DNA from 2 places in the Arthrobacter sp. 05T420 genome. Region 2 is predicted to be linked to the other one. Evidence: predicted binding sites of a transcription regulator. Region 2 holds the regulator's gene; the other holds the start of a gene.

Region 1 (4,741 bases), on a different contig from region 2:
TGAGCCATAGTTGAACGTCGCGATAAGGCCAGCGAATGTCGCTGCCGCGAGGAGGAGGTCCAGCGGTGCCGCCAGATACCCCACCCCGCCGATGTGCGCCAGAACCGCAGCGGGTGATTCACCGGCCGCCAGCTGGTCCAGGCCGGCTCCCAGTGACGGAATCTGAAACCAAAGGGTCAGTATGTATGCCGAACCGGTGACACCCAGAAGCCACAAGACCAATCGGGGCACATTGCGTTTAGGATTCCTGGTTTCGCCCGCCATGGCACTCAATCCCTCAAAGCCCACGAAGTAGGCAAGCGCGATCAGGGTTCCCTGCAGGATGGCATCCCACGACATTGCCTCGCTGCCGAAATCGAATTGAGGCGCCAGGGAGTAGCCTTCAGTCGCTCCTGCCGCCGCCACCGTAACCCAGATGACGAAAGGGATGCCGATGAAGGACAGAACTGCAGATACTTTCACTGAAGCGTCCAGCCCCCGGTAGGCGATGGCCCCCGCGATGACAGCTATGACAATGGCCGAAAGCGCTTGACCCATCGGCGTCGCGGCCCAGTCCATACCCATTTGAACCAGGAAACTGGAACTGAAGATGACAACGCCCGTCACAACAGCTGCCACAGCGATCAGAATGCCCACGACATATCCCGCGCCAACGAGTGCTCGGGCGTAGGGGCCCAGCACTGAGGCCACATAAGACATCAGCCCGCCGGTGGCTACAAGGCGCCGCGAGAACGTCGTCACCATGGCACCGATGGCACAGGCACCCAGAAAGGCGATGAGCATCGACACCCAGGAAGCATCGCCGGCATAGACGATCATGTAGCCTCCGGCCAGAGCGATCCCGGGGCCGATCTGTTGGGCGGAAAGCCCAAGGATGGTTACGGAAAGAAGTGATGCCTGACCGTGCCTGAGGGTTGTTTCATCAGTTTGCGGCGGACTGATCGCGTTGTGTTGCTGTGTCATGAGAGTCTCCATGGACTTGACGGAAGGATGGGCTGGCACGAGTGCGGCCAGCGGAACACCATAGGCCTGGCACCCATGGCTCAGGCCAGGGCCAGTGTGGGAACGTCCTGCTTGAGCGTTGCTTCTTCAGTGTGGCGGCCGGCGGTCTCGCGCAGGTCCGGCCAGTCGTCGTACATGCGGCCAAGGATGTAGGGCGCGTAGTCGTGGCCGTCGTCGTTCAGATTGACGACGTCGACGATCTCCCACGTCATCCTTCCGCCCGTCATTCCTCCCCCTGTAAATTCGCCAAGGGGGACACTGCCGATGCCGGGGTCCCAGGGGGAGCCCTTGAGGACGATGTGCGGGTTGTGGAGTTCCCGGTAGCGGTTCACTGTCGAGCCGAGCTTGAAGACGACCAGTTCGCGGTCTTTGAGCGTGAACCCGTTAGCGCCGAAGTGGCCACGGAGTTCAAAGTAGAACTCCTCCTGGAAGGGCTGGGCTCCCTGTTCCGGTCCCATTTCGGCTTGGAACTCCATGATCCGGTGGTTCTTGCGTTCGACGAACGCGAACAGGGTGTCGCCGTCGTCGAACGAATCGATCGTTCCCAGCTTCTTCGGCATGCCCCAGAGCTCGCGTCCGGTCTCGAGGTTGACTTCCTCGGTCTCCAAAACGCTGAGGTAGTAGATTCCTTCGGCGTCACCGAACTTGGCGTTGATGTGGATCATGGCGCAGCGGTCCCGGCCTGTTCTGTTCGTGCGGCCGTTCGCGACCTCCATGAAAGACATGAAGGATACGGTCACTTCAGGTGTATCCGTGGGTTCCAAACAAGGCGGCAGCACCGAACGTGCGAATTCCTCGGAAGTGGAGAAGGTGAGGTACGAGTACGTGTTGCGGGTCGCGAGGCCCTCGTAGTAGCCGAAGTATCGCTGGATCTGTTCTTGTGTCCAAACGTAAGTCATTTGCGAATTCCTGTTCGTGAGTGTCTGCTTGCGGCCACTGGTGCCTTGTCGTTGGCTTCTGGTGGCGGAGCCGCGCGTGTTGCCCGGGCTGCTGTTCAGAGGTAGCCCCCCGTGTCCCGTTCGGCTATGGAGCCCGAGGCCCCGGCGGAAGCGTTTGAGCCAGCTTAGATCCCACCGCCGCGTCTGAATATCGTCGGTTCGCACAGAGTTGTGATCCAGCACTCATCCATATGTACAATGGTTCATATCGCTGCAGGACAGGATTGACTATGACAACGATTCGCGAACTAGTGCACTTCCCTGATGCCGGAGCTCGGCTGATCGCGGGCGGCCGCGGTGAAACGCGGTTCATCGACGCAGCCAACGTCTGCGCCGAGACCGACCCTTGGCGGTGGCTCTCCAGTGGTGAACTGCTGATGGTGACCCGTGATGCGCTCCCGGCAGACTCACGAGGGCAACAATTTCTAATTCAGCAGTTGGATCGCCACGGCATAGTAGGCCTCGCAGCCTCGGATCCGCGCGGGAATTCGCCATTCAGCGAGGTGATGTGCAGAACTGCCGAACACCTCGGGTTTCCGCTGCTTCAAGTCAACTGGGAGACACCTTTTTCGACTTTGGCGGCCTTTGTCTCGAAAGACGCCGCAGAGCAGGCCCAGGCCGGCTTAAACAAAGTTGCCGACGTCTACGAGGCCTACAGCAAGAGTCTTAGTCGAACGGCGCGGCCGTTTTTGAGTGACGAAATTTCCTCCATGCTGGGCATACGGGTAGAGGTGGTGGAGGCCGAGACCGGATGCTCACTCTTTACGCGATCGACGGTGGACTCAGGCGTCCTGAACGAGCGGCGACGGCTTCTCAATATCGGTAGTACCGGCTCCGCTGACCGCCGGGCAGCCATTGCCGGCCGCGATTACTATGTACTGCCGATCAAGGGACGACACCATGTGTGGCTAATGACACCGGCTGATCAGGAAGTCGTCGACCGCCGCAGTTTGCTCCACCTCTGTACGTTGTTCGCCGTGGAGGTCGAGCGCTACTACGTGGAGCACAATGGAGATAGCTCAGCCCTCACGGAGACAATGGTCAGATACTTTGGAGGGTTAATCGACGTCGAGCAGGCCCTGAATTCGCTTGCCCGAAGAGGATTGGGGCAACCTCCCTGGCGGGTCATCGATGTGGGAGCAGAAGCCTCATCAGACTTTCTGCTCTGTCTCAAACAGGCCGGTATTCCGCATATCCCCTTGACATACGCGGGAGGAGTGTCGGTTCTTGTCGATGCGGTCAGGTTCGACGAAGACCGCGGGGCAGCGGGTGCGGGCCAAGAGCTACCGCAAAGCGACAAGTTCTGGTCGATTGAATCCTTCACTGATGCCGCCCGCTCTGCCGCATGGGCCCGCCACCTTGCTTCAGAGCAGTACCAGAGGCCTAACCTGATAGGCCGCGCACTGGCCCCTGCCACCCTGACCGGAGCAAGAGAGCTTGTCGAAACGGTACTCGGCGCGCTCGTGGAATATGATGCGTCGCATCGCAGCGACCTGGTCCGGTCACTTGAATACTTTCTGGCCTGCAACCGTTCCTGGGAGTCTGCCAGCACCGGCCTTCATGTGCACCGTCAGACGCTGAGATATAGGCTCGGCCGGGTCACCGAGCTAACCGGCCGCCGGCTGGACAATATGGACGATCTAGTCGAACTGCATGTCGCTCTGAAAATTCAACGCATTCTGGAAGCCATGCCCGTCCCGATGTTTGGAGTCAACGGTGCACGTCGGGATGACGAGGCGCGGCAGGGAAGGCCGCGAACTCCCGGCGGCTCCATGCACTCCGGTTTGGAAGCAACCGTGGCCGGTCCGAAGCAGACTCTATTCGCAAGTCCGGCGGTCCAGTCATGAGAACAGAGACGACGGTGCATAGTTCACCAGAGCCTACGGAACCTGCTGCCCCGAGTATCCCCGAGGCAAGCAAGCCGTCCGGAGGAGGACGCCGCCCGCGACGCTACGACCCGGACCGTCGAATGCGGCTGACCCGGGCGGCCGCCGACGTGCTGAAACGCGACGGCTTCTTAGCGCTCAATCACCGTGCGGTAGCAGCTCATGCCGATGTACCGGTCGGCTCTATCGCCTATCACTTTGAGGATCTCGACGGCCTTCTAGCCGCCGCATTGGAGTGGATCAGCGATGGTGAGCTTGAGGTCCTTGATCAATGGCACCGGTCATGGGACCTGACCCGCGATCTTGAAGACGCGCTGGTTGACCTGGCGCTCATCTACACGAACACTCGCCGCGACATGAGCATTTTGGAGTATGAAGTGCACGTGCTTGCCTACCGCAGGCCAGCCCTGCGGTCCCTCAACCAGCGGTGGGAAGTGGCGTTCAGTGAACTGCTCAGACCTCACCTTTCAGTCGATGACACTAAACTCGTCATCGCGATGCTCGACGGCATCATGTTATACGGATTAGGGCTTGACGACCCGCTTGGCGAGGATTGGGCACGGTTCTGCTTACGGAAGGTTTTACCGACACCCGTTTAAGTACAGCTGGTTTGGCCGGAAGTCTGTGCGGGGGCCACCTACAGGGAAGTCAGTGATGAAGCCCCCGTTGCTCACCACATCAAACTTGGTCGGAGAAGCACTCCATTTGAAGGACAGCGACCGGAGCGGCTGATCGCTGTCCTTACTGGTCATTGCTTGTACAAGGTGAGTGGGTCAGTGATGAGGTGGAGGGATCGGTAGCCCATGGGATCATTCCGGAGCCAGACCATGGTTCCGTCATCGGTGAGCGTGTCGACCACCGCCCGGCTAATTACCCCGGTGTCCGTGCGGACATGGACAACGTCTCCGGGGGTCA
Region 2 (4,741 bases):
CGGTGCCGTCCAGGTTGATCTCGACCAGGACCGAGGACTCAGTGGTGGTCCGTTCCATGCGTGCGGTCCGGCCCTCGGCGGCGGTGGATCCCATGTTGCTCATGTAGATGTGTCCTTTGGAAGAAGGCAGGGTGTTGGGCAGTGCGGCGGGGCGCGCGGGCTCCCCACCAAGTCTAGGCCTGCGGCTTTGCGGAGCCGTTCAGGATGCTTTCAAGGGCCTCAAGGAAGGCTGTGGTTTCCGTCTCAGTGCCGGCGGTCACGCGAAGGTGCCCCGGAATGCCGACGTCGCGGATGAGGACACCGGCGTCCAGCATGCCCTGCCAGACCTCGTGGGGATTCTCCAGACCGCCGAAGAACACGTAGTTGGAATCGGAGGCGGCCGGCCTCAGCCCCAGCCGCGTCAGTTCGGAGACGATCCTGTCGCGCTGGCGTTTGATGTCCTCGACGTCCGCCATGAGTGCCCCCCGGTGGCGCAGGGCGGCCAGGGCCGCGGCCTGGGTGATGGCGGAGAGGTGGTACGGGAGACGGACCAGGCGCAGGGCGTCCGCGACCTCCGGGGCCGCGGCCATGTAGCCGAGCCGCGCGCCGGCGAGGGCGAAGGCCTTGCTCATGGTGCGCGAGACGATGAGCCGTTCCCGGCCGGGCAACAGGGTGAGGGCGCTGGGCGTGCCGTCGTGGGCGAACTCGTGGTAAGCCTCGTCCACGATCACGATGGTTTGACTGGCCTCGCCGGCGTCATAGACGGCCTCGACGACATCAAGCCCCAGCCCCGTGCCGGTGGGGTTGTTCGGGGAGCAGAGGAAAACGATGTTGGGCTGCAGCTCGCGGACCTGCCGGGCCGCCGATTCCGCGCTGAGCCCGTAGTCCGCCGCTCGGGCACCGACGATGTATTCGGTGTCCGTGCCGGAGGCCAGCAGCGGGTACATCGAATACGTGGGAGGAAACCCAAGGGCCGTCCGGCCGGGGCCGCCGAATGCCTGGAGGATCTGCTGAAGGACTTCGTTGGAACCGTTCGCGGCCCAGATATTCTCCGCGTCCAGGCCATGGCCAAGGTATTCGGCGAGGGCTTCGCGCAATTCGGTGAACTCGCGGTCCGGATACCGGTTCAGCCCTGCGGCGGCGGCGCTGACGGCCTCGGTGATTGCCGCGCGGACATCGGCCGGAACGCCATGGGTGTTCTCGTTGACGTTGAGCAGGATAGGGACGTCCAGCTGCGGTGCGCCATACGGACGCAGGCCACGCAGATTGGTTCGGAGGGGCAGTCGGTTGAGGCGCTCAAGCTGGTCAGTCACTCGACCAGTTTAAGTGGTAGCGGCACGGGCGCTGAAACTGTGACGCCTGCGACGGCAATTGGGGGAGGTTAGTTGGGGGCAGGTACTTGGCTTGCCAGACTCTATTTGGACGGGACGAACAGCTGCTGGCCCGGCAGCACACGCGCGGCGTCCAGGTTGTTCAGCTGCACGATATCGGCCACGACGTCGCGGGGATCCCGGTCCGGGGCCACGGACCCTGCAATGGCCCAGAGGGACTCCCCCGGCTGCACCGTGACGGTAATGGTCGGCGTCACCGAGAGCTGATCCGCGGAATCCGCCGCCTTCGCAGGCGCGTTGAGGAATCCACTGAATGACAGAATGAGCGCCGTCAGCAGGATCAGCGGGACGCCGAAGAAGACGAAGCGTCCGCGCCGGGTGAGCCGCAGCGGCGCTTGCTTCGGCCGGCCGGCGGAACCAGCGGCCATCGCCCCTCGCGGTGCAGGCGACGTCGGGGAAATGCGGGGGCCGGCGTTGAGCGGGTACACATTGCCGTGACGGACGCTTCCCCGGTCGGCACCTCCCTGGCCGACACCTCCGTGGCCGATGTTGCCCTGGTCGATGCTGCCGAAATCCGCCACCCCACTGGCACCTGCACTGCGGTGGTGATTCGTGACACCCTGAACGAACGTGCCTTGAAACGCGTTTGAAGCTGACATGAACTGAGCCCTCCTGGACCATACGGTGCCGCCCGGCGTACTCCACGTACTCGCCGCCAACCGGCCGAACCTTCGAACATAGAACCGAACACCAGATCCGAAGTGAAAACTCGAAACTCGAACACATATTCGAACTCTGCTTGTTCTGTTTTAGCACTTACTAACGAACGATGTCGAGACTCGCTAGAACAAATGTTTGAAAAAGCCTTGCGGCTGGCCTATTTTTGAGGGACAGGACAACCACTGATGAACTCCCTGCGGGACATCATCAGTAGTTGATCAGCAGGGTCTGACATTTCAGACCGGAAGTTCCCGGTGACAGCAGCCACGGCAGCCGGGTGGAACGGAAAGGCATTGGCGAACATGGCAGCACAAGCCACCGGCGGCAGGGCCACCTCACGGAGCCCGCAGCCCGCCCGGGCGCCCAAGAGCCTCACCCCCCGGCAAAAGAAAATCCTGGAGACCATCCAGCGGTCCGTCACGGACAAGGGCTACCCGCCGTCCATGCGCGAGATCGGCGACACCGTCGGATTGGCCAGCCTGTCGAGCGTGACCCATCAGCTCTCCCAGCTTGAAAAGCTCGGCTACCTGCGGCGCGATCCGAAGCGCCCGCGGGCTATGGAAGTGCTCATGCCGCTGACGTTGGACGAGGGAACCACCCCGATTTCGGGTGTCGAGAAGTCCAGTGGCCTGCGGGCCGTCGGCGGCCTGTCAGTGACTGAACTCGCCAGCGCCACGGACACTGCAATGGTGCCGCTTGTCGGACGCATCGCCGCCGGCGGGCCGATCCTCGCGGACCAGGTGGTGGAGGATGTCATGCCGCTGCCCCGACAGCTCGTGGGCCATGGCGAACTCTTCATGCTCAAGGTGGCGGGCGACTCGATGATCGATGCCGCCATCTGCGACGGCGACTGGGTGGTTGTCCGCCGCCAGGGTGATGCCGTGAACGGCGACATCGTTGCCGCACTGCTGGACGACGAAGCCACGGTCAAGACCTTCCGCCAGCGGGACGGCCACACCTGGCTGTTGCCGCAAAACACCCAGTACGAGCCAATCCTCGGTGACCACGCCGTCATCATGGGCAAGGTCGTCTCGGTACTCCGCTCCCTTTAGCCGTCCCTGTCGGGCCGCCCTGGCAGAGTCGCCAGCCCTCAGAGTCGCCGGCCCTCAGAGTCGCCGCGTCATCGAGGATGGTCGGCTCCTGGTTCAGCTTGGGACTCAGCCCTTCGCGGAGTCCTTCGCCAGGCGCTCCAAGGCCGCCATGGCTATCGACGAATCGGTGGTGGGCCAGAACGGCGGCAGCGCGGCGCGGAGGAATCCGCCGTAGCGCTCCGTGGATAGCCGCGAATCCAGCACCGCCACAACTCCCTTGTCCGACGTCGAGCGGATCAGCCGTCCGGCGCCCTGCGCGAGCCGAATGGCGGCGTGCGTGGCCGAGACGGACATGAAGCCGTTGCCGCCGGCCTGGGCGACGGCCCGCGAGCGTGCCGTCATCAGCGGATCGTCCGGCCGCGGGAACGGTATCCGGTCAATGACCACCAGCCGGCAGGACACTCCGGGAACGTCGACGCCCTGCCAGAGGGACATCGTGCCGAACAAACAGGTGTCCGGCTCGTCCGCAAACTGCCGCACGAGCGCCGTCATGGTCGACTCCCCCTGGCACAGGATGCTGAGGCCCAGTCGGGGCCGCATGGCCTCCGCGGCTTCCTCCGCTGCGCGCCGGGAGGAAAACAGGCACAAGGCACCGCCGCCGGAAGCGCGGATCAGCTTCTCGAGTTCGTCCAAGGCCTCGGGGGACGTTCCGCGGCCGGGCTTGGGCAGGTGCCGGGCGACGTAGAGGATGCCCTGCTTCGGATAGTCGAAGGGGGATCCGACGTCGACGCCGGTCCAGCTCGGGGCGCCGTTGCCAACGAGGCCAAGACCGCCGGCAGCAGGTTCGAAGGCAGCGCCGATAGCCAGCGTGGCTGAGGTCAGGATGACGGTGTGGTCCGCGAACAAACCCTCGCGCAGACGCCCCGCGACGCTCAACGGGGCAACATTGATCAAGGCCGGCGAGCTCTCGTCCGGCTGGGAGTAGCCCTGCGCCGGGTCGAAGCTGCTGTTGCGGGAGAACCACACCACTTCGCGGTTTTCGCGCGCGGCCAAGAGGCGCTCACAGAGTTCCAGGATGACCATCAGGCGTGACCGGGCCAGCTGGCGTCCGCCGTCGGCCGACACGGAGCTGTCCCCCTTCGAATCAGACAGGGCGGCGCGGCACGCGTCGCGGAGCTGGTCGATGCAGTCCAGTTGCTCGCTGTTCAGCCCGTTAGGCATCAACCCGCTCGGGACGCCGTCGATGGCCAGCTCCAGGTGGGCGGCGGCATTGTTCAGCGCGTCCACCGTGATGCCCGTGTGCTTCCGGGCCCCGGACGCGGCGGCGTGCACCATCGCCACCGAGAGCTGACCGGATACAGCACCCGTGACGCGGTCCTGCAGTTCGTGCGCTTCATCTACCACCACGACGTCGTACTCGGGCAGCACCGCCAGGCCTTCGAAGGCGCTGACGGCGAGCATGGCGTGGTTGGTGACCACGACGTCGGCGTCGGCGGCGTTCTGCCGGGCAAGCTCGCTGAAACATTCGGCCGCGAGCGGGCACTTCTGCGCGCCGAGGCACTCCATGGAGGTGACCGAGACCTGGCGCCAGGCCCGGTCCGTGACGCCGGGCATGAGCTCGTCGCGGTCCCCCGTTGCGGTCCCCTCGGCCCATTCGCGCAGGCGGACGACTTCCTTGCC

What was found. The regulator LexA, encoded in region 2, represses DNA repair genes until DNA is damaged. The targets are predictions, from matches to a motif close to TCGAACANNTGTTCGA.
Region 1: the regulator LexA is predicted to act here: its motif matches at 1,904-1,919, upstream of AC1DEM_RS08555 (acetoacetate decarboxylase family protein).

What each region holds. Positions count from the first base shown of each region.
Region 1 covers NZ_JBFTLG010000007.1:34,410-39,150, reverse strand. Annotated here, with positions in the region: gene AC1DEM_RS08560 (APC family permease) at 1-963, opposite strand, end outside; gene AC1DEM_RS08555 (acetoacetate decarboxylase family protein) at 1,044-1,901, opposite strand; gene AC1DEM_RS08550 (helix-turn-helix domain-containing protein) at 2,171-3,787, shown strand; gene AC1DEM_RS08545 (TetR/AcrR family transcriptional regulator) at 3,910-4,425, shown strand; gene AC1DEM_RS08540 (hypothetical protein) at 4,575-4,741, opposite strand, start outside.
Region 2 covers NZ_JBFTLG010000006.1:50,058-54,798, forward strand. Annotated here, with positions in the region: gene hisB (imidazoleglycerol-phosphate dehydratase HisB) at 1-103, opposite strand, end outside; gene AC1DEM_RS07555 (histidinol-phosphate transaminase) at 174-1,292, opposite strand; gene AC1DEM_RS07560 (LysM peptidoglycan-binding domain-containing protein) at 1,394-1,738, opposite strand; gene lexA (transcriptional repressor LexA) at 2,333-3,082, shown strand; gene AC1DEM_RS07570 (ATP-dependent DNA helicase) at 3,188-4,741, opposite strand, start outside.